4 regions of the Scandinavium sp. M-37 genome follow, and region 2 is predicted to be linked to each of the others. Evidence: predicted binding sites of a transcription regulator. Region 2 holds the regulator's gene; each other region holds the start of a gene.
The links. The regulator PurR, encoded in region 2, represses purine synthesis genes. The targets are predictions, from matches to a motif close to CANGCAAACGTTTGCNTG.
Positions count from the first base shown of each region.

Region 1 (7,402 bases), on a different contig from region 2:
CGATGCCTTTGGTACGCCAGTTGTCATTGGCGTAGGCTTCCTGAGTCGAGCCCTGCAACACGCCCACGTGTTTACCTTTCAGCGATTCCAGAGTGGGAACAATCGGTGAGCCTTTGGCGGCGATCAGGCGGGAATCCGCCGCATACAGCTTGGCGGAGAAACCGATTTCCTGCTGGCGTTTTTCGGTGATCGACAGAGAGGAGATGATGGCGTCAATTTTCTTCGCCTTCAGGGACGGGATCAAAGAGTCGAAATCGGTGCCGACCCAGGTACATTTCACCTGCATGCGCTTGCACATTTCGTTACCCAAATCGATATCAAAGCCAACGAAATCCCCTTTCGCATCCTTGGAGGAGAACGGCGCGTAAGTGGCGTCAGTGCCGATACGAACAGTCTGCGGCAGCGCGGCAAATACGCTGGAAGCACTGCTTATCCCCAGCATTAAAGAGAGAGCCAGAACCGTCTTCTTCATACATTACCCTTAAGTGTCGTGATGCAGTTGCGTGTTATGTAATCTATCGTGTTGTGTGGTGTTGCAGTCCAGCTCTGCACGTTTTATGCCACCTTAACGCCTGCTCAAAAAAACAGCGTTAAATGTGTTAATGAATAGTTGCAGAGTTGTCTCAGGAATGAAAGATAACAGCTCTAACGGATAAACCGCAGCGCTAAACGGCGAAAAAGGGGATTAAATGTTGAGGATTTGATCGGGATTGCAAAATCGCCTGGTCGACGCACACGCACCAAAAAGATGCACTATCTTAGTGCGTCGATTACGCACCCTGCCAGCGGGTGAACAGGTCTTCGGGCAACGTGATATCAAACTGATCGAGGACGCGATTAACCGTCTGATTAATCACATCATCCAGCGTTTGTGGCCGGTGATAAAATGCCGGAACCGGTGGCATGATAATCGCGCCAATTTCTGCCGCCTGCGTCATCAGCCGCAAATGACCCAGATGCAGCGGCGTTTCACGCACGCATAGCACCAACGGGCGCCGCTCTTTTAACACCACGTCAGCCGCCCGGGTCAACAGGCCATCGGTATAGCTGTGGACAATGCCGGAGAGCGTTTTGATTGAGCACGGTAGAATGGCCATCCCCGCCGTTTTAAACGAGCCCGAGGAGATATTGGCGGCGATATCACGCGCGTCGTGGACCACATCAGCCAACGCCTGCACATCACGCAAAGAAAGGTCCGTTTCGAGGGCCAGCGTTTGACGCGCTGCCTGGCTCATGACCAGATGGGTTTCCACTTCTTCGACGTCACGCAGCACCTGCAACAGCCGTACGCCATAAATAGCGCCGCTGGCACCGGAAATTCCAACAATGAGTCGTTTCATGATTGCGCCCTGTCATCGTACTGGGGCTGACTTTGCCGTATTTCAGAGGGAGTTGCAAGGAAAGACGCCCTCTCGTACGGAGAGGGCGTGAAGACGCATAGCTTAAAGGCAATTAACCTTCGTTGTGCATCTCGAGGTTTTCGACTTCGTTCTGACGCGCCAGCGCTTTGCTGTCATCGTTGCGCAGAGTGTCGAGATAATCGAGGTACTGCTGGTTAACGTCTTTGGTGACGTACACCCCGTTAAAGACCGAGCATTCAAACTGCTGAATATCCGGGTTCTCGGCGCGCACCGCGTCGATAAGGTCATTCAGATCCTGGAAGATCAGACCGTCGGCACCGATAATCTGGCGGATCTCATCCACTTCACGACCGTGCGCAATCAGCTCGGTCGCGCTTGGCATATCGATCCCGTAGACGTTCGGGAAACGAATTTCCGGTGCAGCCGACGCCAGGTACACTTTCTTCGCCCCGGCTTCACGGGCCATCTCGATAATCTGCTCTGATGTCGTGCCCCGCACGATGGAGTCATCAACCAGCAGCACATTCTTATCGCGGAACTCAGCGCGGTTGGCGTTCAGCTTACGGCGCACCGATTTACGGCGCAGCTGCTGGCCCGGCATGATGAAAGTGCGGCCGACGTAGCGGTTCTTCACAAAGCCCTGACGATACGGCTTGTCGAGAATACGGGCGATTTCCAGCGCGATATCGCAGGAGGTTTCCGGGATCGGGATAACCACGTCGATGTCCAGGTCTTCCCATTCGCGGGCAATTTTCTCGCCGAGTTTGGTGCCCATGTTCACACGTGCGCTGTAGACCGAAATTTTGTCGATAAACGAGTCCGGACGCGCGAAGTAAACATACTCGAACAGGCACGGATTGCTCACCGGGTTGTCAGCACACTGACGGGTAAACAGCTGGCCTTTTTCGGTGATGTAAATCGCTTCACCCGGTGCTACGTCACGCAGGAATTCAAAGCCCAGCGTATCAAGCGCCACGCTTTCAGAGGCCACCATGTATTCGGTGCGCCCGTCGCCGATGTCACGCTTACCGAGCACCAGCGGACGAATGCCGTTAGGGTCACGGAAGGCCACCATGCCGTGACCGATAATCATCGCCACACAGGCATACGCCCCGCGGATCAAGCGATTAGTGGCAGCAATGGCGGCGAAGATATTGTCAGCTTCCAGCGGATAATGGCGGAAGTTGTCCAGCTCGCTGGCAAAGATGTTCAGCAGGATTTCAGAATCGGAGGTGGTGTTGATATGGCGGCGCTTCTCTTCAAACAGCTTCTTGCGCAGCTCGTGGGCGTTGGTCAAATTGCCGTTGTGCGCAAGGGTGATGCCGTAAGGTGAGTTAACGTAGAAAGGCTGCGCCTCAGACGCGCTGGAGCTGCCAGCAGTAGGGTAGCGGACGTGGCCGATACCCATATTGCCCTGCAGGCGCTGCATATGCACGGCGCCAAACACATCGCTCACCAGGCCGTTGGCTTTACGCAAACGGAAGCAGTTGTTTGCATCAATGGTGATGATGCCCGCGGCATCCTGCCCACGGTGCTGAAGCACCGTTAACGCGTCATAAATCGACTGGTTTACCGGCATAACACCGGCGATACCGACAATACCGCACATACGTCATTTTCCTCGTTCAGAACTCCCCAAAGCTTATGCTTTGGGCAAGAAACTTGACGAGCTTTGCAGATAGTCAAAAAACATCCGGATGACGACGCTGAACTGCGGGATAAGCTGTGACTTTTGCCAGTCATCGCTTTTCGAAAAGCCGGTAAAGGTATCGAGGAAGAACAGTATGGCGGCAACGATAAGCACTCCACGCAGCGCACCAAAACAGATCCCAAGCACCCTGTCGGTACCCGACAGGCCCGTCTTTTCAACCAGCGTACCGATAACATAGTTAACGATAGCACCGACGATTAGCGTCGCGACAAACAGCAGCGCGATAGCTATCCCGTTTCGAACCAGTTCGTCTTCAAAGCCCGTAAACCAGACAGACAGATAAGTGTAGTAATGACTGGCAACAAAGAAAGCACAACCCCATGTTACCAGTGACAATGCTTCACGAACAAAGCCGCGGATGAGGCTTACCAAACAAGAAAAACCAATCACCGCAATAATGGCGTAATCAATCCAGACCATAGTTGTCCCACGATTTTACGCCCTGTCGTCCAGTTCGGGGCGCATTCTAACAGAAAAAGAAAACGTTTGCGTAGGGATTTCCTTTCCCCGCCCAAATAAAAATGGCGCTGAAAAAACGTTCAACGCCGGGTGGGCTTTTGGCCTCTGAGGGCACTTTTCAGCCCATGTCGATTTTCATCGATTTGGTTCTCTCCCCGACGTTGCGCCGGGTAGGTAAACTGCTAGTTAGGGCTATACCCCATCACCACGCCGCTCAGACCAGACAGCTGTTTCAGCTCGCCAAGCGAGCCTTTCATCTTGTCTTTCGAGGCATCTGGCCCCACCAGAATACGGGTGATTTTCCCCTGTACCGGTGTGGAGGGGGCGGTAAATACCCGGTATCCCGCGCCGCGCAGTTTGCTGACGATTTCATTGACCTTGTCGGCGTTCTTCAACGCGCCCAACTGCACGACATACGCTTTGCCGGTTGGCACCGGTTTGTCTTCTGCCACCGGTTTCTGTTGCGCTGGCGGCGCTTCAGACGCGGCAGCCAACTGATCGCGGGTGTTATCCCGCGCTGGTTTGGTCTGAGTCTGTACCTGCGGTTTCGGGGCGACCGGTTTTGGCTTCGGCTGCTGAACCGGCGGCGGGACCTCATCTAACCCATTCGTGCTGCTGTTCGCCGCATAGCGAGACGCATCCAGCGACGGCGCGGCCGCATCACCCGCCCTGACCTCTTCCGCTGCGCCTTCTGGCGGCTGGGAAGGCAGTGCCTGAGTCACCGCAGGCAGCATATCCGGCTCATCCTTATCGCCCGGTTTTGGCACCAGCGGGATAGCCGCGAACTCGTCCTGGTAATGCTTTTTCTGACCATCCAGCAGCCCCGGAAGCACAATGACTCCTAATGCCACCAGCGCAATGGTTCCGACTAAACGATTCTGAAACTTACTCGCCACCGGTTCTCCCCGCGTCCATCTCTTCCATTACATGGGCTACCGTGTGGAACGAACCACACACCAGCACCGTATCTTGTGGGCAGGCATCAGCCATCGCGGCGTGCCACGCCTGCGCTACAGTGGCATAGACTGCGCCGTCGCGCAAATGTTCCACCAGCTGTTCCGCCGTCGCGCCACGTGGGCCTTCCAACGGGGCGCAATACCAGCAATCGACCACGTCTGATAAACAGGCCAGGGTGCCAGCAATATCCTTATCATGAAGCATACCAATCACTGCCAGCGTGCGCCCGGTTGCAGGCTGCATTTTCAGACGTTCCGCCAGATAGGCCGCCGCATGGGGATTGTGTGCCACATCAAGGATCAGCCGTGGCGAGTCGCTCACCACCTGGAAACGCCCCGGCAGCATCGCATTGGCAATACCGTCGCGCAGGGCCTGTTCGCTGATAGCAAGGCCACTCGCGCGCAACGCGGCCAGCGCCGTCGCTGCGTTTGGCTGTGGCACCTGCGGCAATGGCAGATGAGTCAACTCGCCCTGCGCATCGCGGAATTGCCAGCCGCTGTCGCTCACGTGGTACTGCCAGTCAACGCCGCGACGCAACAGCACTGCGCCCTTCTCTTGAGCGACCTCAGCAATCGTCTGCGGCATATCCGGTTCACCGACCACCGCCGGTTTGCCCGCGCGGAACACGCCCGCTTTTTCGCGACCAATGCTTTCGCGGTCTGGCCCCAGCCAGTCGGTATGATCCAACGCGATGCTGGTCACCACCGCCACGTCCGCATCGACGATATTAGTCGCGTCCAGACGGCCACCGAGCCCCACTTCGAGGATAACCACGTCGATCTGCGCCTGCTTAAACAGCCATAAGGCAGACAGCGTACCGAACTCAAAATAGGTCAGGGAAGTCTCTCCCCGGGCCTGTTCAATTTCAGCAAACGACGCGGTGTGAGCCGATTCAGCCAGCTCACCACCCTGCACGCGTACGCGCTCGGTGTAACGGACCAGGTGCGGGGAGCTATAAACGCCGACTTTAAACCCTGCGGCCATCAGCACCGATTCGAGGGTACGGCAGGTGGTGCCTTTCCCATTGGTCCCCGCCACGGTAAACACGAACGGGGCCGGTTTCAGGACGCCCATCCGGGCGGCGACCTCGCTCACGCGAGCCAGTCCCAAATCGATGGTTTTACTGTGCAGGTGTTCCAGATAAGAAAGCCACGCAGCAAGGGGCGACGTGGCGAGAGGAGTGAGTTCTTTTTCCATGATACCCGCGATAGTTAACGGTTAGCACAAGCAAAAAGGGCAGCGCCGTCTGGCCCTGCCCTTTGCATTATCAGGCCTCTGGTTCCTGATCCGGTACCGGCGGTACCACCACGGCTTCACGCGGTGCATCCGGGTTTGGTGCCGGGAGATTCATCAGCTTCGCCAGAATGCTGGCAAGCTTAAAGCGCATTTCCGGGCGACGGACGATCATGTCGATCGCGCCTTTCTCGATCAGGAATTCACTGCGCTGGAAGCCCGGCGGCAGTTTTTCACGAACGGTCTGCTCGATAACGCGTGGACCGGCAAAACCGATCAGCGCTTTCGGCTCAGCGATGTTGAGGTCACCCAGCATTGCGAAACTTGCGGAAACGCCACCCATGGTTGGGTCGGTCAGGACAGAAATGTACGGCAGACCGCGTTCCTGCATTTTCGCCAGCGCCGCAGAGGTTTTCGCCATCTGCATCAGCGACATCAGCGCTTCCTGCATACGTGCGCCGCCGGAGGCTGAGAAGCACACCATCGGGCAGTTGTTTTCCAGTGCGTATTCAACGGCACGGACAAAGCGAGCGCCAACCACAGAACCCATTGAGCCGCCCATGAAGGAGAACTCAAACGCAGCGGCCACGATCGGCGCGCCAAACAGGGTGCCTTTCATTACGACCAGCGCGTCTTTCTCGCCCGTTTCTTTCTGAGCAGAGGCCAGGCGATCTTTGTATTTCTTGGAGTCACGGAACTTCAGCAGATCTTTCGGCTCAAGCTCGCTACCCAGTTCCACCAGCGTACCTTCATCCATCAAGCTATGCAGGCGGTTACGCGCTGACATACGCATGTGGTGATCGCACTTCGGGCAAACCTCCAGGTTACGCTCCAGCTCGGCGCGATAGAGAACCTGCCCGCAGCTGTCACACTTGGTCCACACCCCTTCCGGGATACTCGCCTTGCGGGTGGGGGCGATGTTGCTTTTAATTCGTTCAATCCAGCTCATTGATAACCTTTCTGCCTGAACCTGGTCGATGCCAGTTTTTGCTGTAAGCGGCGAATAATGCCATTTTAAGGGCTTACAGACCATGAAATGTTGCACATTAAAACATAAGAGCCCTGAACATGGGATAAAAAAGTGGTCGAACCGGTGCCACTTTACGCCATTCTCAGGGCTTTTGCTTATTTTGCCTGCTTTGCTGCGGCGCGCTTATGGCGGATTATCTCGATAACGCCCGGCAGAACTGACAGCACGATGATCGCCACGATCAGCAGTTTCAAGTTTTCCTGCACAATCGGCAGGTCGCCGAACAGATAACCCGCGTAGGTAAACAGCAGCACCCACAGCAGCGCGCCAATCACGTTATAGGCCGCGAAATGACGATAGGACATGTGCCCCATGCCCGCCACGAACGGTGCGAAGGTTCTGACGATCGGCACAAAGCGCGCGAGGATAATGGTTTTACCGCCGTGCTTTTCATAGAACTGATGCGTTTTATCCAGATAGCTGCGACGAAAAATTTTCGAGTTCGGATTGCTGAATAGCCGCTCGCCAAATACCCGCCCGATAGTGTAGTTCAACGCATCACCGACAATTGCCGCGATGACCATCAGCACCACCATCAGATGGACGTTCAGGTCGTTGGTCGGCAGCGCAGACAACGCCCCGGCAACAAACAGCAGCGAATCACCGGGCAAGAACGGCGTCACGACCAACCCTGTCTCACAGAACAGGATC
Region 1 is NZ_JBIGIN010000005.1:173,820-181,221, forward strand. Features, by position in the region: gene argT (lysine/arginine/ornithine ABC transporter substrate-binding protein ArgT) at 1-472, opposite strand, end outside; gene ACG0Z5_RS06275 (UbiX family flavin prenyltransferase) at 771-1,340, opposite strand; gene purF (amidophosphoribosyltransferase) at 1,453-2,970, opposite strand; gene cvpA (colicin V production protein) at 3,004-3,492, opposite strand; gene dedD (cell division protein DedD) at 3,714-4,427, opposite strand; gene folC (bifunctional tetrahydrofolate synthase/dihydrofolate synthase) at 4,417-5,685, opposite strand; gene accD (acetyl-CoA carboxylase, carboxyltransferase subunit beta) at 5,756-6,670, opposite strand; gene ACG0Z5_RS06305 (DedA family protein) at 6,847-7,402, opposite strand, start outside.
Region 1: cvpA (colicin V production protein) is a predicted target of PurR. The motif match lies at 3,548-3,565, and genes of this name have one in related genera.

Region 2 (7,402 bases):
ATGAGATCCAGCTTGGCCTCTTGCGCCTGTTCGAGGGTTTGCGCCTCTTTCCAGTACGCGCAGGAATATTGCATGAACGGATCAAGCATCCGACTGAACAAATCATTGCCCAAATCATAATGCTCTTTGCCGACTATCCAGGCACGTTTTTTACTTTGTAAATTGAGTAGGCGGGCGCCTGCGACACGTAGCGTATCTTTGAGGTGGCGGGGGAGTTGGCTTTCAAGTCCGGCACGAAGAACGTGCTGAAAAAACAGATCCAGACGTTCGCATTCCCACCAGCCGTCCATATAACTCTCGCCTAATCCCAGTGACCCTTCCTGTAGCACGCGCTTAAAGAAGAGAGGGTTGTTAACCCGGATGTCTGAGGGGGCGGAACCATTAATTCTGATACCGGCCCGACTCAACATTTCGTTGACGATTCGATACCAGTCATCATTGGGCACGCTTACTTCTTCTATACACGATGAACTCATAGCTTCTCCATCACGCGGCTTGTGATCAGAACCTTAAAACAGCGTAGACGCTTTTTTGGTTATGTGAGAACTCTCACGGACGTTGCCGTGAGTCTGCTATCCGACGTAGAACAGAGGAAGGGAGATATCCCTTGCCGAAAGGCCATCCGTGGGGAAACGGGGGAGATCCGTTCCCCCGTTAATTGTTCATATTTATCGTAATTATGTAATGCAGAATCAGTATAGGCCGCAAAAATGAGTGATTCAATAAAAAATTCTTAGCAAACTAATGACTGAGTTGTTACATAGTTGCTACCGACACTATGCGTGTGATTCGCGCGCTGCGCCTTCATTTTCATCACGCTGCGCAACATACTGCATCCGATATCCCCAACCCGCCAGGAGCACGGTGAACAGCATCACGCTGGTGGTGGTCAGCAGCGGGGTGGCAATCAACGTGGAGACTACCAGGCTTGCAAGGAAGCACAGGCCGAGCTGTAAGGTGTTTTGCAGGGCTGCCGCACGTCCGGTCGCCTGTGGGAACGGACGTAACGCCTGAGCCACTACGATAGGGTAAATCGCGCCGTTGGCCATTGCCATCAGGCAGAACGGGATCAGCAGGGCGGTCAGGGAGCTGCCTGCGGTCAGGCCTACCGCAAAGGTCCCCGCCACGCTCACCGCGAAGGCCAGTAACAGCCACGGCAACATCTGCTGGCCGTTCCATTTCTGCAATGCGGCCCGACAGCCGTAACCCCCCACCAGGAAGGCGATGGTTTGTGGCACGTAGCTCAGACCAATCACCGTTGGGCCATAACCCATAGCGTTAAGAATGAACGGTGAACCGGTCAGCCAGGCGAAGAAGCTGGCGGAGCAGGCGGCATAGATAAGCACATTGCCACGATAATCGCGAGAGCGAAGCAGGGTCATAAAGGTCAGGGCTTTCTCGGTTTTATGCGGCACGTTCTGCGTTGGCTTTTTCAGACGCAGGGCCGGGATCATCAGTACCAGGGTAATGGCAAACAGAGTGGCGAAAATCATCTGCCATTCGAAGTGGTGCAGGATCCAACTCCCGAGCAGCGGAGCCAACGCCGGGGAAAGCCCTACCAGCGGCATCACCGTCGCGAAAATGCGGTTAGTGCGCTCCGCCGGATAGTAATCGGTCACCATCGCCTGCCAGGTGACGGCAGCGGCACACACGCCGAAGGCCTGAATAAAGCGCAGCACCAGCAGCGTGGTGGCGTCCCTTACCCACAGCATGCCGATACAGCCGATGGCAAAAATGGCCAGCCCGGTCAGCAGAATGGGTTTCCGACCATATCGGTCGGACAACGGTCCCCACAGCAGCTGGGCAAACGCGAATCCGGCCAGGAACAGGCTCAGGCTGGCGCTAACGGCTGCCGCCGGTGTCTGTAAGTCATTCTGAATTACCGCAAAAGCGGGCAAATACATATCGGTCGCCAGAAAACCGAGCACGCTCAGGCCCGCTAGCCAGCATAAAAATCCTTTACCAGGAAGCTTGTTCATTTTATTTCTCGTCGCAGGTGTACATGGCAGCAGAGTGTAGGGAGTGCAACTTCGCTTGTGAAACGCTAATATTTGGCTGATGGAATCAAATTTTTTGTAGGCAGCCTATGTGGTCAGAATATTCGCTTGAAGTCGTGGACGCCGTGGCGCGTAACGGCAGCTTCACCTCCGCCGCGCAGGAGTTGCACCGTGTGCCTTCTGCGGTCAGTTATACCGTCCGTCAGCTGGAGGAGTGGCTGGCGGTTCCACTGTTTGAACGACGGCATCGCGACGTCGAATTAACGCCCGCGGGGGCGTGGTTTTTGAAGGAGGGGCGATCTGTTATCAAAAAAATGCAGATCACCCGCCAGCAGTGCCAGCAAATTGCCAACGGCTGGCGCGGCAGTCTGGCGATTGCCGTGGATAACATTGTTCGACCGGAGCGCACCCGGCAATTGATTGTCGATTTTTATCGCCACTTTCAGGACGTCGAACTGTGCGTGTTCCAGGAAGTGTTCAACGGCGTGTGGGATGCGTTATCCGACGGGCGTGTCGAACTGGCGATTGGTGCCACACAGGCGATCCCGGTCGGGGGACGTTACGCGTTTCGCGATATGGGAATGCTGAGCTGGAACTGTGTGGTCTCCAGCCGACATCCGCTGGCGCAAATGCGCGGTCCGCTGAGTGATGACGTGTTGCGCACCTGGCCATCATTGGTGCGCGAAGACACCTCACGCTCATTGCCCAAACGCATCACCTGGCTGCTGGATAACCAGAAACGGATTGTCGTGCCGGACTGGGAGTCGTCCGCGACCTGTTTATCTGCCGGTTTATGCGCCGGAATGGTGCCTACGCACTTTGCCCGACCGTACATCGATAGCGGTGAGTGGGTGGCGCTGGAACTGGAAAATCCGTTCCCGGATGCGGCGTGTTGCCTGACCTGGCAACAAAATGATATGTCACCAGCGTTAAGCTGGCTGCTGGACTATCTGGGGGACAGCGAAACGCTGAATAAAGAGTGGTTGCAGGAGCCGGAATAACCGGCCCCTGAGAGGTGATTAGCGGCGATAGTCGCGGAACGGACCGTCGGCCACCGAGCGGCGTTCGATCAGACGCGGATGCACCTCAATCGACTGCGACTCTTCACGTTTGTTGACGATCCTGTCGAGCAGCATGTCGAAAGCGGCTTCGCCCAGCGAATCTTTTGGCTGGTGAATGGTGGTTAACGCTGGGGTAAAGAACCGGGCGTTGCGCACATTGTCGTAACCGATAACGGAGATATCTTGCGGCACGCGTAAACCCATCTCGTCAGCGGCACACAAGGCACCCATCGCCATGATGTCGCCGCCGCAGAAGACGGCGGTAGGGCGCGGCTGTTGCGCAAGGATCTGCTGCATTGCGCGATAACCAGATTCCGGCTCGAAGTCGCCCTGCACGATCCAGTTTTCAGGCACGTTAATCTGCGCTTCTTCCATCGCTTTCATAAAGCCCGCCAGACGACCCGCCCCGGTGTTGCGCTCCATTGGGCCAGGGATCGCCCCAATTTCTCGGTGACCGCGTTCGACCAGATAACGTCCGGCCAGATAGCCGCCCTGGAAAGCGTTATCAATCACGGAGTCGGTAAAATCGGCTTTTGATTCTCCCCAGTCCATTACCACCATCGGAATGTGGCGATACTCTTCCAGCATGTCGAGTACCGACTGCGGGTACTCAGAACACATCACCAGCAGACCATCGACGCGTTTTTGCGCCATCATCGACAGATACGCCTGCTGCTTTTCGAGGTTATTCCAGGCGTTACCCAGAATCAGGGTATAGCCTTTTTCGAAGCAGCTTTTCTCAACGGCTTCAATGATCTCGGCAAAATAAGCGGCTTCGCTGCTGGTCGCCAGCAGGCCAATAGTCTTGGTGTGATTGACCTTCAGGCTGCGCGCCACGGCGCTTGGCGAGTAGTGCAGCTCTTTGATGGCTGCCCATACCGCGTTGCGGGTTTCTTCCGCTACGAAGCGAGTCTTGTTAATTACATGTGATACAGTTGTAGTGGAAACGTTTGCGCGTTTCGCTACATCTTTAATTGTTGCCATTCGTTCTCACTCCAGACCCTTTCCTTACGCCTGATTATCGACACGAAAACGTTTGCCTTTACACACCCTGGATACAATTCATTTGAATTGCGGTACGCCGGGAAACGACACAGAACGACGGGAGGGGGTCAATGGCTGCTACGCTTTTAAATTAGCGTGGAATTTTGTCTGATTCTTACGGAAAGGGAAAGAGAAAAATCGTTATGCGCCGAAAACCTGCGAGATTTTTGCGTATGATTGTGCAAAAATGAGCAGGCTCACTTTTGTTGTGGGGATTAAAAGGAGAAAAATTGATGAGTACCGACCTGAAGCTCTCTTTAATGACGACCGTAATTGCTCTGGCCGTGATCGTGGCCGCCGGGCTGACCGCCGTACTGCACTGATTTACCCGGAGGGAGAGACCTCTTCCTCCTTCACATATCCCTTCTGATTGTTATCAAATTCGCAAAAAACTTTTGCCATTTTGTTTACTTCTGTTTTTTTGTGATTGATGTCATGCTTTTGACTTCTGTTTTTGCACCATCTCCCTTCCTGGAGGATGGCTGACCGGAGTCGTTACATGAAAATCAATTTTCCCCTGCTGGCCTTAGCGATAGGGGCGTTTGCCATAGGCACCACGGAGTTTTCGCCGATGGGCCTGCTGCCGGTGATTGCCAAAGGCGTCGATGTCTCTATTCCCGTGGCGGGAATGCTGATCAGTGCTTATGCCATTGGTGTGATGGTCGGTGCACCGCTGATGACGCTGCTGCTCTCCCATCGCGCACGGCGTAATGCGCTTATTTTCCTGATGGCGATTTTCACTCTCGGTAATGTGCTCTCGGCTATCGCGCCGGATTACACCACGCTGCTGCTGTCGCGCATTATTACCAGCCTGAACCACGGGGCATTCTTTGGACTTGGCTCGGTAGTGGCCGCCAGCGTTGTGCCGAAACACAAACAGGCTAGCGCGGTGGCAACCATGTTTATGGGGTTGACTGTCGCCAACATCGGCGGGGTTCCGGCGGCAACCTGGCTCGGGGAAACCATCGGCTGGCGGATGTCGTTCCTGGCAACGGCTGGTCTGGGCCTGGTGGCGATGCTCAGTCTGTGGTTCTCACTGCCAAAAGGTAGCAGCGGTGAACGCCCGAATGTGAAACAGGAACTGTCGGTGCTGATGCGTCCACAGGTGCTGACGGCCCTGTTGACCACCGTGCTCGGCGCAGGCGCGATGTTCACCCTGTACACCTACATTTCGCCAGTGCTGCATACCCTGACGTCGGCATCTCCGCTGTTTATTACCGCGATGCTGGTATTGATTGGGGTTGGTTTCTCGCTGGGTAACTATCTGGGCGGCAAGTTTGCCGACCGTTCGGTGACCGGCACGCTGAAAGGCTTCTTGTTGCTGCTGATTGTTATCATGGTGTCGATTCCATGGCTGGCGCAGAGCGAAATTGGCGCGGCCGTGAGCATGGTTGTCTGGGGTGCCGCGACCTTCGCGGTGGTGCCTCCGTTGCAAATGCGCGTTATGCGCGTGGCCCATGAAGCGCCTGGCCTGTCGTCATCGGTGAATATCGGGGCGTTCAATCTGGGGAATGCGCTGGGCGCGGCCGCGGGCGGGGCGGTAATTTCCGGCGGTCTCGGCTACAGCTTTGTGCCGGTGATGGGCGCGATTATTGCCGGTATCGCCCTGTTGGTGGTGCTGTTTAGTGGGCGTCGTCAACCGGAAGAAGCGTTTTCAAGCCATTAAGAATATGCCCGGCGGGAGAGGTCTACCCGCCGGGCCAGAAATTATGCGGCCAGATTCTTAGCAACAAATTCCCAGTTTACCAGCGCCCAGAAATGCTCAAGGTAGTTCGGGCGGGCGTTACGGTAGTCGATGTAATACGCATGTTCCCAGACGTCTACGGTCAGCAACGGTTTAGCATCCGTGGTCAGCGGGGTACCCGCGTTAGACGTGGACACGATAGCCAGTTTGCCGTCCGCTTTCTTCACCAGCCATGTCCAGCCAGCGCCGAAGTTTTTAACCGCTGCATCGGTGAACTGCGCTTTGAATTCGGCAAAGCTACCAAAACTTGCGTTAATGGCGGCCGCGACCTCGCCGGTGGGTTCGCCACCGGCGTTAGGTGCCAGGCAGTGCCAGTAGAAGGTGTGGTTCCATACCTGTGCGGCGTTGTTGAACACGCCTGCTTCGGAAGTGCGCACGATCTCTTCTAAGGTTTTGCCTTCAAAAGCGGTGCCTTTGATCAGGTTGTTGAGGTTAGTGACATAGGTCTGGTGATGCTTGCCGTAATGGTATTCCAGTGTTTCAGCGGAAATGTGTGGCGCCAGGGCGTCTTTTGCATACGGTAATGCAGGTAATTCGAATGACATTGCTTATTCTCCCTATTGTTATTAATACCCAATAGCCATGTATTGAGTAGGGATAGGGTAGCAAATTAAAAGATGTGGCTAAAGAGGAACTTACCCCGTCGCTTTCACGACAGGGTAGGGGTTAGCGAATCGTTTTCGGCGTCATCACGCGCCGCGCGCCGACATAATGGTTTGCCCAGTAATCTTCGCTCAGAGAGGTAATCTGGATATCGCGACCGGATCGTGGTGACTGGATGAATTTTCCATTCCCCACATACACCCCAACATGATCGGCAGTGCCGCGGCCACGGGTGCGGAAGAATACCAAATCGCCACTTTGCAGCTCGCCACGGTCAACGGAACGGGCATCGCGCAGATGGTACATTTCATTCGCGGTGCGTGGAATACGGAATTTCACGAGATCTTTATAGGCGTAATAAACCAGACCGCTGCAGTCGAAACCGGTACGTGGCGACGATCCCCCCCACCGATACGGTTTGCCAATCTGGCCCATCAATTTATTCATTGCCGTTTTTTGCGCTTTCTGCACACGGGCTTTGTGCGCATCCGCAATGGTCAGCGGCTTCACTTCTTCATTAACGCATTTCTTTTTATGGCCTTTACGCACAGTGCATTTCTGCACCATTTTTGCCGAGGCGGTTTTTAATGCGGGGCTACGGGTTTTTCGAGAAGAGGCGGTTTTGCTGACGGCGGAAGGGGTTTTATTTTTGGCGGCCGTTTTCTGCTTAACGGTGCTGGTTTTCTTTTTCGCGGTGGTTTTGCTTTTGCTGCTGGTGGTTTTCTTTTTGCGGTCTGATTTAGTCTGGTGCGATTTCTGAGAAGCAGAAGGCCGCGCCTGTTCAGACGCATGAGACAAAGGGGTCATCGACAGCGATGTAAACAGTAAAGCGCAGAGCGTGATCGAGAATTTATTTATTCGCGCCACTGAGCATTCCTCTGTTAGGCAGGCAAACACTCATGCCTGGGTATGATTGACAAAACGAATCGATTCTAATGCATAAAAACACTAAT
Region 2 is NZ_JBIGIN010000001.1:15,156-22,557, forward strand. Features, by position in the region: gene cfa (cyclopropane fatty acyl phospholipid synthase) at 1-476, opposite strand, end outside; gene punC (purine nucleoside transporter PunC) at 777-1,979, opposite strand; gene punR (DNA-binding transcriptional activator PunR) at 2,087-2,998, shown strand; gene purR (HTH-type transcriptional repressor PurR) at 3,017-4,042, opposite strand; gene ACG0Z5_RS00110 (YnhF family membrane protein) at 4,336-4,425, shown strand; gene ACG0Z5_RS00115 (MFS transporter) at 4,602-5,768, shown strand; gene sodB (superoxide dismutase [Fe]) at 5,810-6,391, opposite strand; gene ACG0Z5_RS00125 (C40 family peptidase) at 6,513-7,316, opposite strand.

Region 3 (7,402 bases), on a different contig from region 2:
TACCGGCCATCGCACCGGATTTCACCAGCGCCAGCGCTTCTGGCAGGGCATCGACACCAAATACCGGAATGCTTGATTTGTTGTGTGCTTTCAGCGCTTCTACCGCACCCATTGCCATCGCATCGTTGTTGGCGATAACCACTTCGATTTTGTTGGCGTTAGGACCGGACAGCCATGCGTCCATTTTGTCTTTCGCCTGAGCGGTATCCCACATTGCGGTATCGAGCTGCAGCTGCTGAGTTTTCAGGCCTTTGGTGTTCAGCTCTTTGATAACGTAGGTGGTACGCGCTTCAGCATCCGGGTGGCCCGGCTCGCCTTTCAGCAGCACGAACTGGATCTGACCATCTTTGTTCAGGTCCCAATTTGGGTTTGCCGCCCAGTGTTTAGCAATCAGGTCGCCCTGGATAACGCCAGACTCTTTAGAGTCAGTACCGACGTAGAAGGCTTTGTCATAGCTGTCCAGCGCTTTGCGGGACGGCTCTTTGTTGAAGAACACCACCGGCACGTTCTGACCACGTGCTTTCTCGATAACGGTGCCTGCCGCAGCCGGGTCAACGAGGTTGATGGCCAGCGCTTTCACGCCTTTCGCCAGCAGGACGTCGATCTGGTCGTTCTGTTTTGACTGGTCGTTCTGAGAGTCGTTCATCAGCAGCTGTACGTCCGGGGCTGATTTACCGTCTTTCTCAATCGCTTTGCGCACCACAGACATGAAGTTATCGTCGTATTTGTAGATGGTGACGCCGATACGAGTATCAGCTGCGTGAGCAGCAGCGCCGAACAACATGCAAGACATCACAGCGGACAGGGTTAACACCTTCTTATTCATGGTATCTCCGGTTATTTTTTTTGCAGGGTAGCTTTATGTCGGCAGGCACAACGTTATGGAATTGTTACTGACCGCCGAAGTTAAATTTATCCAAAACCATCTTCCGTGTTCGGTAACGCTCCAGACGTGCGTTTAATTGATTGTTTAGCGCTTTATTGCACTACTAAAAGTGATTAATCACCGTTACATAGTGTTTCAGCCTTACAAACGCTGACATCATAGACAGGCGAATGTTAAGATACTGTGAATTTACTCACAAATTGAAAGCGGTTACATCACGCGACATTATAAGTTAGTGATCGCCCCCACAGATTGCTTTAGCGCCACCGAATGACGACGTACTAAGGTTGGCATAAAACAGTGGGTTGCGGTGCTGTCGAGGTTGCCTGCCGCGCCCATTAACGCCAGTTCCGTCGCCAGTTTTGCCATGGAGACTATCGGGTAGCGTACGGTGGTTAACTGCGGATCGGTGTAACGGGCAATCGGGATATCATCAAAGCCAATCAACGACAGATGCTGCGGGACCGCAATCCCGTTATCTTTCAACGCGGTCAGCGCCCCGGCGGCCATGTTATCGTTGTAGGCAAACACCGCCGTCAGCCCCTGATTACGCCCCAGCAGCTCCACCATCGCCGCTTCGCCCCCCTGTAAATCCGGTGAGCCGGTGCCAATCCATGCTTCGGGCGCAGCAATGCCCTGCTCGCTTAACGCACGCAGCCAGCCTTCCTGACGCAGTTGGTTATCCTCAATTCGATGACTGGACGCCAGATAGCCGACGCGAGTATGCCCCTGATTGAGCAGCATTCGCGTGGCCATCATCGCCCCGCTGACGTTATCCAGCCCGACGCAGCGGTATTCATAGCCAGGAACAATGCGATTGATCAGCACCATACCGGGGATCTGGTGCATAAACTCGCTGAGTTCGGCATCGCTCAATGCTTTGGAATGCACAATCAACGCATTGCAGCGCTGGCGGATCAGCACTTCAATAGCGTTGCGCTCCTTTTCAGCCTCGTGATAACTGTTGCCGATCAGCACGTTTTTTTGAAACTGCTGAGCAACGGTATCGACGGCCTTCACCAGTGCGCCAAAGAACGCATCCGACACGTCCATCACCACTACGCCAATGGTATCGCTAACCTGTGTTGCCAACGCCTGAGCATTGGCATTGGGCCGATAGCCCAGCTCCGCTACGGCGCTCATCACCCGTTCCCGGGTTTCAGGGCTGACGAGCGGGCTGTTATTGAGCACGCGGGAAATGGTCGCGACGGAAACACCCGCATGGCGGGCCACATCACGAATGGTGATCATAACCACCGTCCTGTCGAAAATGGCAGCAACTCACAGTCACCCCCTGTGTTGAGCAAGGTGGCTATTCTGGCAGCGACATGACAAGGACTACGTGAAGAAGGTCACACCGATGAAAACGGTTACATCCGTTTTGTTAATGATTGTGATCCAGATCGTTATCTGGATGTTTTAGAAATGGATACCCCTGCGGCCCGTGCGGTTAACTGTCGCCATAACCATTCCACCGGCCCCTGACGGCAGTAGCGCAGCCAGATGACGGAAAAGAGGATATTCACCAGCCAAATGGCTGGCACCCAGGCGAGCAAGGTCAGCCGGTCGAATTTCATGAACAAATCGAACCGGTAGAACAACGTGGTGCAGATGAGGGTTTGCAGCAGATAGTTGGACAGCGCCATACGCCCGACGCAGGAAATAGCCCCCACCAGACGGGAGGAACAAATTTGTGGCCAGAAGCCGTACGCCAGCGCGGCGTAGCCGATAGTCTGGAACGGGGCGCTCAGTTCACGCGGGGCCTGTAACAGGAACGCACACCAGCGGTAGGCCCACGCCAGCTGCCATTGCGCGATCACCGCAGGCAGGTTGATCAACAGACCCATGATTATCAGTAACGCGCCGACCCGGCGATAATGCGTCAGGCTGAACTGGCCTTTCAGCCAGCCGCTGCGCATCAGCGCCGCACCCATGAGCATCATGCCTGCCAGCTGCCAGCCGTACTGCGCCCCAAGTGCCAGCAGGCTATCAGACAGCATATCCGCGCGATTGCTGACCGCTTCAATGCCGCCTTTCAGCTTCCAGTAATGTTCATACTGAAGATTGGCGACATCCGGTATCCAGGAACGGTTCGGCGCATCACCGGAGATCAGCCCTAAAAGCAGCAGCACCGCGATGCCTATCACATACAGCACCACCCCGGTATTGAACATCGACTTTGCGCTGTGCGCTTCCCGTACCATACGCCAGCACACCAGCCCGACCAGGGCGTACGCCAGCAGGATGTCGCCATCCCAAAGCAGCAAACCGTGGGCAAAGCCGAGTAACGCCAGGAGAGAAAGTCGGGATTGGATCCAGCGCTTACCGCGCGGCAACAGCAGTTGCAGGCCCGCGCCAAACAGCAGAGCAAACAGCGTCAGGAATTTGACCTGCGCAAACAGGTCGAGAACTGCCCACGTCCAGGCATCGCGGCGGGTGATCTCCCCGTACCAGGCGGGGTTAAGATAGGCCGCCTTCGGTAAACCAAAGGCAGCGATATTCAGCAGCAGGATCCCCAGAATGGCAACGCCGCGAACAAAATCCAGCGTGACGTTTCGCTCCATGAGTACCCGCTTGACGATCAGTTGTGGTGACGAACGGCGCGCAGGAACTCCTGGCGAGTGTTCTGGCTGGATTTAAACAGGCCGCCCAGCGACGTGGTGGTGGTGGCGCTGGTCGCGTCACGAATACCGCGCGCTTTCACACAGTAATGCACCGCATCAATTGACACTGCCACGTTATTGGTTCCGAGCAGGGTTTGCAGCGCGGTGAGGATCTGCTGCGTCAGACGTTCCTGAACCTGTGGACGCTGGGCAAAGAACTGCACGATGCGGTTAATTTTCGACAGGCCAATCACCGACTCTTTCGGGATATAGGCCACGGTGGCTTTGCCATCGATGGTCACGAAGTGGTGTTCGCAGGTGCTGGTCAGGGTGATGTCGCGCACGGTCACCATTTCATCCACCTTCATTTTATTCTCAATGACGGTGATTTTTGGGAAGTTGGCGTAATCAAGACCGGAGAAGATTTCGTCGACGTACATCTTGGCGATGCGGTGCGGCGTTTCGGTCAGGCTGTCATCGCTGAGATCGAGATTGAGCAGCTGCATAATTTCGCTCATATGACCGGAAATAAGACGCTTGCGCGTTTCATTGTCCATATTAACCGGCGGACGCAGCGGCGTTTCGAGACCACGCGCTAACAGCGCCTCATGAACCAGGGCGGCTTCTTTACTCAATGATGACATTCTTGTTCTCCTGCAGGTGTGGCGACCTTTGCACTCTGAGGGCAAAGTGAGCACTCATTGTGCGTGAGGCCGCGCACAGAATCCAGTATTCACGGCGATAATTATTGAAATTGGCTTAACCTTTCTTGCTGTGGACGCCAGACCAGCGCCCCGCCCACCAACAGCGCGATGGCGGCCACGCCAAGCGCCGGTTCGAGACGCTGGGTAAGCCAGGTCGACAGCGCAGAAGTCATTGGCCCGACCAATTGACCGACGGCATACCCGGTGGTCAGCAAACCGGCCATGTAACGGGTATGCTGTGGGGCGAGCTCGCGCCCATACAGTAAGGACAGCTGAACCGCGCAGAGGAAACCGCCTCCGACCAGCAACGCTCCGATAACCAGCCCGCTCATACCCGGCACCAGCCACGCCGCCAACACCCCTGCGCCCTGTAACCACAGCACTATCGCCAGTCGTTGATAGCTATGACCGACCCCGCGAAGCAAAATGCTCACACCAATACCGACCACCGCTGCCGCGCCAAAGACCGGCCACAGGAACTGGGCAAACAGGCTGTCGGGAAAACGCGCGGCGGCCATTTGCGACAGAAAGGTGGCAGGCAAAATGTAGCCAAATCCCGCCAGGCTGTAACTCCAGACCAGACGTTTCAAATTGGGGGTTAAGGTCAGCGGTTCAGGTTTGACGCCCGGTCGATGGAAATCACCAGGTCGTGGCAGCCAGCGGGAAACAAACGCTACCAACACCAGCGCCAGCAGGCCATACAGCAGCCAACCACGCCCGGCGCTTAACTGCTGCGAATGGATGTATACCGCCAGCAAACCGCTCAGCGCAATGCCCGCCCCCGGCCCGGCAAATACCGCCGCACTCAGCCCCGGTCGGCCAGCGTGCGCCAGGCGTTCGTTAGTCCATGCCGCAGTGAGTACCATCGCCCACCCGCTCATGGCCCCAATCACTAAGCGCAACAGGCCGTGCAGCCAGGCGCTATCGGCCCACGCGGAGAGAAAGGTCAGGATAACCGCGCCGAGGACTCCGGCGTACAACCGCCCTTCAACCCCGCGATGGGCGCGCATCGCGTCCCACGCCCCGAGCAAATAGCCGAGATAATTCATCGCCGCCACCAGCCCGGCGCTGGTCAGCGTGAGCTGTCCGTCAGCAATCATTAACGGCACCTGAGGCGTAAAGGCAAAGCGCCCTATCCCCATCGCCACCACCAGCATGACAAAGCCGCTCAGCGCGGTACGTAGCGCCATTTTCGTCTCACATGTTAATGTAAAGTTACGTTTATGATGCAGCATGTAACTCCAATGCGGAAGTGAAAGTTACTCATCGCTGCGCATGATGTGTATGATGAAACAGAACATTTTCAATCACTCATCCGGGAGCCTGGCATGGAACTGCTCGAAGAGCACCGCTGTTTTGACGGCTGGCAGCAACGCTGGCGACACGACTCCACTACCCTGAACTGCGCCATGACGTTCAGCATTTTTCTGCCACCGCCGCGCGATAATACGCCACCGCCGGTGGTGTACTGGTTATCGGGCCTGACCTGTACCGACGAGAATTTCGCTACCAAAGCCGGGGCGCAGCGCGTAGCCGCCGAACTGGGGATCGTGCTGGTGATGCCAGACACCAGCCCGCGCGGGGATGACGTCGCCGACGACGATAATTACGATCTCGGGAAAGGGGCGGGCTTTTATCTCAACGCCACCCAGGCACCGTGGGCGACGCATTACCGCATGTATGATTATCTGCGTGATGAACTGCCGGCGCTGGTGCAGGCCCAGTTTAACGTCGCCGAGCGCAGCGCGATTTGCGGCCACTCGATGGGCGGCCACGGCGCGTTAATTCTGGCGCTGAAAAATCCGGGGAAATATACCAGCGTGTCGGCTTTCGCGCCGATCGTGAACCCAACCCGCGTACCCTGGGGGCAGAAAGCGTTTAGCGCCTATCTCGGCGATGACAAAGCGACGTGGGAAGCGTGGGACAGCTGTGCGCTGATGCTGAAAAGCGATCCGGCCAGCGCTATCCCAACCTTGATCGATCAGGGCGATACCGATCAGTTTCTGGCCGATCAGCTCCAGCCTGCGGTGCTGGCTGAAGCCGCCCGTCAGAGCCAGTGGCCGCTGACCCTGCGGATTCAATCCGGGTTTGATCACAGCTACTGGTTTATCGCCTCTTTTATTGAGGATCATCTGCGCTTCCATGCGCAGCATTTGGTGAAGTAACGCCCGTCTGTTGCCCGGTGGCGCAACGCTTACCGGGCCAACAAAGGCTGAAAGCCGGGCAAACACAGTGCTGCCCGGCGGTTTGCCATCAGAAACGGTAATCCACCGCCACAAAGTAGCGTCGGCCGTCTTCGTTATAGCTGTAATCGTCGCGGCTGAGATCTTTATCCAGCAGGTTCATCACCCCGGCACGCAGCTTGACGTTCTTCGTCGCCTGCCACCCGCCACCGGTATTCCAGATAACATACCCGCCCGGCGTTGGGCCGTTGGCAGCAATCGCGCGTTTCTCACCGCTGTAGTTCGCCTGCATGTAGAACGACCAGTCTTCGGTTGCCTGCCAGTCCACCACGCCATTAGCGGTGTGGAACGGCAGCTCAGACAGCGGTTTATTGCCACCGTCGCTGATATCACGCCCGTCGTTATAGGTGTAGTTCAGCGTCACTTTCCAGTCTTCCGCCAGCGGGAATTTCAGCTCGGTTTCCAGGCCGCGAATACGCGCCTTGTTGACGTTGTAATAGCTGAAAATCGGCTTGCCGTCGGGATTGAGTCCAACGAAGTTCGGGTAGTCTTTGGCCTGATTGACGTTGGCGGTACGGCTGACGCTGATCCGGTCGTCGACGTCATTCTGGAAGGCGGTGATGCTGCCCTGCACGCCTTCCAGCCAGCCCTCTTCCCCGGCGTAATAAATGCCGAGCTCATAGCTTTCACTGGTTTCGGGTTTCAGATCCGGGCTACCGACAATTTGGCAGGATCCGCGACAAGAGTTAGTCGTCCAGTCCGGGCTCAGTTGCAGCAATGAAGGCGCTTTGAAGGCGTTCGCCCAGCCGCCTTTGACGGTCACGGTGTCGGTCGCGGAGTAGACCAGATACGCACGCGGGCTCCAGTGATCGCCATAGGTTTGGTGCTCATCCATACGCACGCCGGTGGTCAGCGCCAGCGGTTCAAAGATGCGCCATTCGTCTTCAATAAACAGCGCGTACTGGCTGGCAGACGTGCTACCACTGCCCTTTAGGTTGACCGGATCTTCGAGTTTATCGTGCCGCC
Region 3 is NZ_JBIGIN010000005.1:35,397-42,798, forward strand. Features, by position in the region: gene mglB (galactose/glucose ABC transporter substrate-binding protein MglB) at 1-826, opposite strand, end outside; gene galS (HTH-type transcriptional regulator GalS) at 1,112-2,137, opposite strand; gene yeiB (DUF418 domain-containing protein YeiB) at 2,293-3,450, opposite strand; gene folE (GTP cyclohydrolase I FolE) at 3,468-4,133, opposite strand; gene ACG0Z5_RS05680 (YbfB/YjiJ family MFS transporter) at 4,235-5,383, opposite strand; gene fghA (S-formylglutathione hydrolase) at 5,522-6,358, shown strand; gene cirA (catecholate siderophore receptor CirA) at 6,447-7,402, opposite strand, start outside.
Region 3: galS (HTH-type transcriptional regulator GalS) is a predicted target of PurR. The motif match lies at 2,246-2,263, and genes of this name have one in related genera.

Region 4 (7,402 bases), on a different contig from region 2:
AGCATCATCAACCGCCGAAGCTGCGGGGTGGCCCACCAGGCACCGTACAGCACGCAGCCGAACGACAGCATCACGGTGATAAAATGCAGGCATCGCAGCCCGACATAGGCAGATGCAAGCACGATTATTTCACACTGAACTGATACTGGCCTTTGGTCTTGTGGCCATCGACCGACACTACGTGCCAGTCTACTCTGTAGTCACCAGGCTTGAGCAATTCCTCAACCGGGACGATAAGTTGAGTATTATCTTTTTCATTGAGTTTCACCGCACCAACAGGTACCTGGGCCTGCTGCGGACCGGTCAGGGTCACGCCGCTGAATTTGACTTCAAGACCTTCGGAAAAATTCAGGGTTAACGCCTGGGGCGCAGCGGTGACCTGTGCATCGGCCGCAGGATATTGATGCTTAAGATGAGCGTGTGCAAAAGCAGCGGAAGTGGTTAAGACGCAGGTCAGGAACACACCGGCGCGCAGCGCGCGTGAAGCGATACGATTCATTCTCTTCATTCCCTTTTGTTATCTATTTGGGTGAAAGAATAACGCTCTATAATGTTTACGTCGAGATTCACCGCCGTTGGCCTTGCTATTTCGCGACACTCTTAGTACTTTCAGCCCCGGAAACAGAAGGAGCCTATGATGACCACCAATCTGGCAAAAATCCCCCAGGACGAGATGGACAAAGTGAACGTCGATTTGGCCGCCGCCGGGGTCGCCTTTAAAGAGCGCTACAATATGCCTATCGTGGCAGAAGTGGTTGAGCGTGAGCAACCTGCCCATCTGCGCGACTGGTTTCGTGAGCGACTGATCGCCCATCGTCTGGCATCGGTGAACCTTTCGCGCCTGCCCTACGAACCTAAACAGAAGTAAGACTTACTCACTGTTACACTTCCTTACACAGCTATTGCTAAAATCTTGAGAAGATTCTGAATACCGGCTCAGGGACGCTGAGTCGGAATACGTGTTAAGGAAGCCACTATGCCTGCATGGACAATTGCTGCTGCACAGTACACGGCCCGCAACAGGAGCGTTGCGGATAATATTGCCCACCATTTACGTTTTATCGAAGCGGCTGCACAGCACGCCTGCCAACTGCTCGTTTTCCCGGAAATGTCGTTAACCGGCCCCGGACCCCGAACGTCCCTGCCCCCTCCACCGGATGAACAACTGCTTGAGCCCCTAAGCGATGCGGCGGCGCGCCACGGCATGACCATTGTGGCCGGAATGCCGGTTGAAATGAACGGTCAACGCTGCAAAGGGGTGGCCATTTTTGTACCCGATGGCACCGCGCCGCTAACGTTGCAGCAGGGCCAGGGGACTTGCCTGACTCCGAATACCCATCACATCAGTGTTCTCGCCCCTGAAGCGAAAGGCAATGAACTTGACTCGAACGCCGCACTGCTGGCGACCGGCACCTGCACTACCGACTTCCAACAACAGCAATCCGGACAACACCTCCAACGCCTGGCTCACCGCTACGCCATTGCGGTGCTGAAATCCAACTATGCAGACGGCAGTGCACTGTGGGATGAAAACGGACAGCTGATCGTTCGCGCCGACAGCGGAGAACTGCTGTTAACCGGACGACAGTATGACGGAGGTTGGGAAGGCGATATCATTCCGCTCAGTGAAATCTTCTGCGCCATTGACGAAAGCCTCTGTGACGCATAACCTGCCTCTTTTCAGCCGGGAGAGCACCATGTTACGCGTTATCGATACGGAAACCTGTGATTTACAAGGAGGCGTGGTTGAAATCGCCTCGGTGGACATCGTTGACGGCAAGATAACCAATCCCATGAGCCATCTCGTGCGCCCGGACAGACCCATCAGCCCCCAGGCGATGGCAATTCATCGCATCACCGAAGATATGGTGGCCGATAAACCGTGGATTGAGGACGTGGTGCCGTATTATCAGGGCAGCACATGGTACGTGGCACACAATGCCAGCTTTGACCGCCGCGTATTGCCGGAAATGAACGGCGAGTGGATATGCACGATGAAGTTGGCCCGCCGCCTGTGGCCGGGTATTAAGTACAGCAATATGGCGTTGTATAAATCACGCAAACTTAACGTGGCCACGCCGCCGGGTTTGCATCATCACCGCGCGTTGTATGATTGCTACATCACCGCCGCGCTGCTGATTGATATTATCAATGTCTCCGGCTGGAGTGCCGATCAGATGGCCGATATCACCGGTCGTCCGGCGTTGATGACCACCTTCACCTTCGGTAAATATCGCGGAAAACCGGTGGCAGAGGTAGCTGAGAAAGATCCCGGCTACCTCCGTTGGCTGTTCAATAATCTCAACACGATGAGCCCTGAACTGCGCCTGACGCTGAAACACTGGCTGGGCGAGTAGCTATCGCGGCGCCTGGCCCGGCAAAGTGCCCTGGGCCAGCGCAATCAGGAACGTGAATTCCATCGCCACCCCTTCATAGCTTTTAAAGCGCCCCGACTTACCGCCGTGCCCGGAATCCATATCGGTGCACAGTAACAACAGATTGTCGTCAGTTTTCAGCTCGCGCAGCTTCGCCACCCATTTTGCTGGCTCCCAGTATTGCACCTGGGAATCATGCAGTCCGGTCGTGACCAGCAGATGCGGATACGCCTTTTTCTCGACGTTGTCATACGGGCTGTAGCCTTTCATGTAGTGGTAATACTCAGGATCTTGCGGATTGCCCCACTCCTCAAACTCTCCGGTGGTCAGCGGGATAGATTCATCGAGCATGGTAGTCAGGACATCAACAAACGGCACCTGGGCTATCACGCCGTGGAACAGGTCGGGACGCTGGTTAATAGCGACGCCCATCAGCATCCCGCCCGCACTGCCACCCATGCCGTAACAGAGTGAGGGATTGCCATAGCCCTGCGCCAGCAGTGCGTCGCAGACATCGAGATAGTCATTGAAGGTGTTGTTCTTTAGCAGGAACTTACCGTCTTCATACCACTGCTGCCCCAGCTCACCGCCGCCACGAACGTGAGCGATGGCAAAGACGAAGCCGCGGTCGAGCAGGCTTAATCGGCTGCTGCTGAAATCCGCATCCATGCTGGCACCGTAAGAGCCGTAGCCGTACACCAACAGCGGATTGTTGCCCTGGCGGAAATGCTCCCGGTGATAAACCAGTGACACCGGCACTTCCACGCCATCCCGGGCTTTGATCCATAAATGTTCACTGCGATAACGGCTGGCATCAAACCCGGTCACTTCCTGCTGCTTAAGCACGGTGCGCTCGCCGGTATCCATGTTCAGTTCGAACAACGTATCCGGCGTGGTCATGGAGGAATACCCGTACCGCAGACGCGAAGTGTCAGGCTCAGGATTGTACGCCAGCCAGGTGACATACGCCGGATCGTCAAAGGCTATCCCGATGGATTCACGCGTTTTCCGGTTTATCTGGCGCAGGCTGGTCAGCCCGTGCTGACGCTCTTCGACCACCAGCCAGTCAGTGAACAGCGTAAAACCCTCCAGCATCACGGCGTCGCGCGGAGGGATCAGCGCTTCCCAACGTCGTTCATCGCGCACCGGGCTACGATACAGACCGAAGTTTTTGCCGTCACGATTCGAGCGCAGGTAAAAATTATGCTGGAAATGGTCGAGGCTGTATTCATGATCCTTCCGACGTGGCAGGAAGCACAGCGGCTGCGCATCCGGCAACTCGGCATCGAGCAACAGGACTTCACTGGTGGTGGCGCTCGCCAGATGGATAATCACATAGTGCTTTGAACTGGTTTTATGCAGGCTGACGTAAAACGTGTCGTCTTTCTCTTCGTACACCAGCTCGTCCACCGTCTCCGGCATCCCGACGGTATGTCGCCAGACCTGATACGGCAACAGCGTGGTTGGGTGTTTTCGCACGTAATACAGCGTCTGTGAATCATTCCCCCAGACAAACCCCGGCTCAACGTTTTCCAGCGTCTCAGGGTACCAGTTGTCGTTCTCCAGATTTCTGATACGCAGGCCATACTGGCGACGGGACAGATAATCCTCCGTCAACGCCATCAGGGTATTGTCAGGAGAAATGCCCAGCCCACCGAGAGTGTAGAACTCGCTGTGCGCCGCACGCTGATTTCCATCCAGCAGCAGCTCCCAATCGTTCCACTCCTCTTTCTGCACCGACTGACGCTGATAAATCGCGTACTCGCAGCCCGGTTCGTAAATCTGGCGGTAGCGATAACCGTTTTTGGCGTAAGGCGCGGACACCTCACGCTGCGGGATACGATCGACAATTTCCTTGAGCACCTGTTCCTGCAGGGTACGCTGCGAGGCCATGACCTCATGCCCGTAGTCGTTCTCCTGTTTCAGGTACTCAAGCACGGCGGGCTGCGCGCGGTCGTCGTCACGCAGCCAGTAGTAGTTGTCGATGCGGTTGTCGCCATGAAGGCTCATGGCGTGGGGAATACGTTTTGCTTTGGGTGGCATGTCATTGTTCTTCTGCAAATTACCTTACCCTAAGGGTGGCAAATGTGCAGAGCGATGCAAGCGAAACATGCCATTCTGTCGTTAAAGCGACTGTTTTTGCGCTTTTAAATCCGCTTCGATGCCATCGCGCACCTCCTGAGGAATTTTCAGCGCATCGCCGAGCGCATTAAGATAGCTCCGCTCCATAAAGTGATCGATATCGATGGCGGCACAGCTGAGGAAATAAAGCTCCAGGGCTTCCTCTTCATTGCGTACATCTTTCGCCAGCCGTTGCGGATCCAAAGGCTGAGCAATCGCTTTCTCGACCAGCTCACGCCCCTGCGCTTCCACCCCCGCTTCACGCAGCTGCTGGTCAATCGCCGCACGTTCTTTCTCGTCGATGTGCCCGTCACTTTTCGCCGCAAACACCAGCGCCAGAATCAAACGCTCGGTGCGCACATCCAACGGGCTGGTTTGCTGCCCATACTGCGGCTCGCCCTGATGAGCGGTGCGGATCTTGTCTTTGTATTTGTTCCATAACACGGTACCTGCCACCGCCCCGCCGCCGACCAGCAGCGCGCCGGTGCCATATTTTGTCAGCAATTTACGTGACGATTTACTGGAGACCAGTAACCCAGCCAACCCGCCGAGCGCCCCCGGCACCAGCAGTTTACTGAGGCCCTGCTCGCCCGATGACTGAGCAGAGGAGGAAGAAGATGATTGTCCGAGCAGTGATTGAAGCTGATTGAGCCAGTTTGCCATTTTGCCCTCACGACGCAGTAATAATTTCCTTAGCCTAAGCGAGACGATGTCAGGAAATGTCTGGCCTGGCTAAAGATGCGCAAAGTACAACGTTTCATCCGGGGTCAGGTTGCCACAAGACACACGCAAACGTTTTCGTATATACTGACGTCCATTTTTTTACTGTGGAAATTCGTTATGACTGTACTAGGCACCGCGCTGCGTCCGGCGGCAACCCGCGTAATGTTATTGGGCTCTGGCGAGCTGGGTAAGGAAGTGGCTATTGAATGCCAGCGGTTGGGGATAGAAGTTATCGCCGTCGATCGCTATGCAGACGCGCCGGCGATGCACGTGGCCCATCGCAGCCATGTCATTAACATGCTGGACGGGCAGGCGCTGAAGGCGCTGGTCGAACGGGAAAAACCGCACTTCATCGTGCCGGAAATCGAAGCCATCGCCACCGATATGCTGATAGAGCTGGAACTGGCGGGTCAAAACGTGGTGCCCTGCGCCCGCGCTACCAAACTCACCATGAACCGCGAGGGCATTCGTCGTCTGGCGGCAGAAGAGCTTCGCCTGCCAACGTCGAGCTACCGTTTTGCTGACAGTGAAGAGAGTTTCCGCGCGGCGGTGTCTGAAATCGGCCTGCCCTGCATCATCAAACCGGTAATGAGTTCTTCCGGCAAAGGTCAGAGTTTTATTCGCCGCGAAGATCAACTCGCGGCGGCGTGGGAGTATGCCCAACAAGGTGGACGGGCAGGCGCCGGACGTGTGATCGTTGAAGGCGTGGTGAATTTTGATTTTGAAATCACGCTACTGACCATCAGCGCGGTGGACGGCGTGCATTTCTGTGCCCCTATCGGTCATCGTCAGGAGGATGGCGACTACCGCGAATCATGGCAGCCCCAGCAGATGAGTGCCCTGGCCCAAGAGCGGGCGGAAAACGTCGCTCGTGAAGTGGTGCTGGCGCTCGGCGGCTACGGTTTGTTTGGCGTGGAACTGTTTGTCTGTGGCGATGAGGTGATTTTCAGCGAAGTGTCGCCGCGCCCGCATGACACCGGGATGGTGACGCTCATCTCCCAGGACCTGTCGGAGTTTGCCCTGCACGTTCGCGCGTTTCTGGGTCTGCCGATTGGCGCCATTCGCCAGTACGGCCCTTCTGCCTCGGCGGTAATTCTGCCCCAACTGACCAGCCAGAATGTTCGCTTCAATAACGTGGAAGCCGCACTGGGTGCGGGCGTGCAGTTGCGTCTGTTCGGTAAACCAGAAATTGAAGGCACGCGTCGGCTGGGCGTAGCGTTAGCGACGGCTGATGATGTTGAATCGGCGGTTGCACGGGCAAAAGCCGCTACAGGTGCGGTGGTCGTTCAGGGGTAAGTTGTTCAGGGGTAAAAAAGGCGGGTCGCATTAACGCGACCCGCCCAGTTTTCCGTTCAGCCAGCAAACGTGATTACTTCGCGCCTTCAACCGCTTCGCGAGCAATTTTGGTGATGCGGTCGTAATCGCCCGCTTCCAGCGCATCCGCTGGAACCAGCCAGGAACCCCCGATGCACAGCACGCTTTTCAGCGCCAGGTAATCGCGATAGTTCGCCGGGGAGATGCCGCCAGTTGGGCAGAAACGAATATGCGCGAACGGACCAGCAATCGCTGCCAGCGCTTTGGTGCCACCGTTGGCTTCTGCCGGGAAGAATTTGAACTCTTTCAGCCCGTAGTCCATGCCCAGCATCAGTTCAGACACGGTGCTGATACCTGGGATCAGCGGAATGGTGCCTTCGGTTGCCGCTTTCAGCAGCGGCTCGGTCAGACCCGGGCTAATCGCGAACTGTGCGCCCGCTTCCGTCACTTCTTTCAACTGCTGTACGTTAGTCACGGTACCGGCCCCAACAATAGCGTCCGGCACTTCCTTCGCGATAGCACGGATGGCATCCAGGGCGCATGGCGTACGCAGGGTCACTTCCAGAACACGGACGCCACCTGCAACCAGCGCTTTTGCCATCGGCACCGCGTGTTCCAGTTTATTAACCACGATAACCGGGACAACCGGGCCGTTGGTCAGGATAGCTTCTGCACTTGTTTTCCAGTTTTTCATCAGAGTTTTTCTCTCGCCAGAATGATCAATCTTGTCGTATTAAAAAGTGATGCAGGTCGCGCCCTGCTCGGCACCGGAGAGATTCTCACGCAGTGCGCTAAACATTTCACGCCCGGTCCCTACCCGGGATGCACTCAGGTCCGGCAGATGCGGTTTACGAGCAGCCAGTTCGGCT
Region 4 is NZ_JBIGIN010000003.1:110,614-118,015, forward strand. Features, by position in the region: gene copD (copper homeostasis membrane protein CopD) at 1-122, opposite strand, end outside; gene yobA (CopC domain-containing protein YobA) at 125-499, opposite strand; gene ACG0Z5_RS03780 (DNA polymerase III subunit theta) at 638-868, shown strand; gene ACG0Z5_RS03785 (carbon-nitrogen hydrolase family protein) at 977-1,669, shown strand; gene exoX (exodeoxyribonuclease X) at 1,698-2,357, shown strand; gene ptrB (oligopeptidase B) at 2,358-4,418, opposite strand; gene ACG0Z5_RS03800 (tellurite resistance TerB family protein) at 4,500-5,159, opposite strand; gene purT (formate-dependent phosphoribosylglycinamide formyltransferase) at 5,337-6,515, shown strand; gene ACG0Z5_RS03810 (bifunctional 4-hydroxy-2-oxoglutarate aldolase/2-dehydro-3-deoxy-phosphogluconate aldolase) at 6,589-7,227, opposite strand; gene edd (phosphogluconate dehydratase) at 7,267-7,402, opposite strand, start outside.
Region 4: purT (formate-dependent phosphoribosylglycinamide formyltransferase) is a predicted target of PurR. The motif match lies at 5,282-5,299, and genes of this name have one in related genera.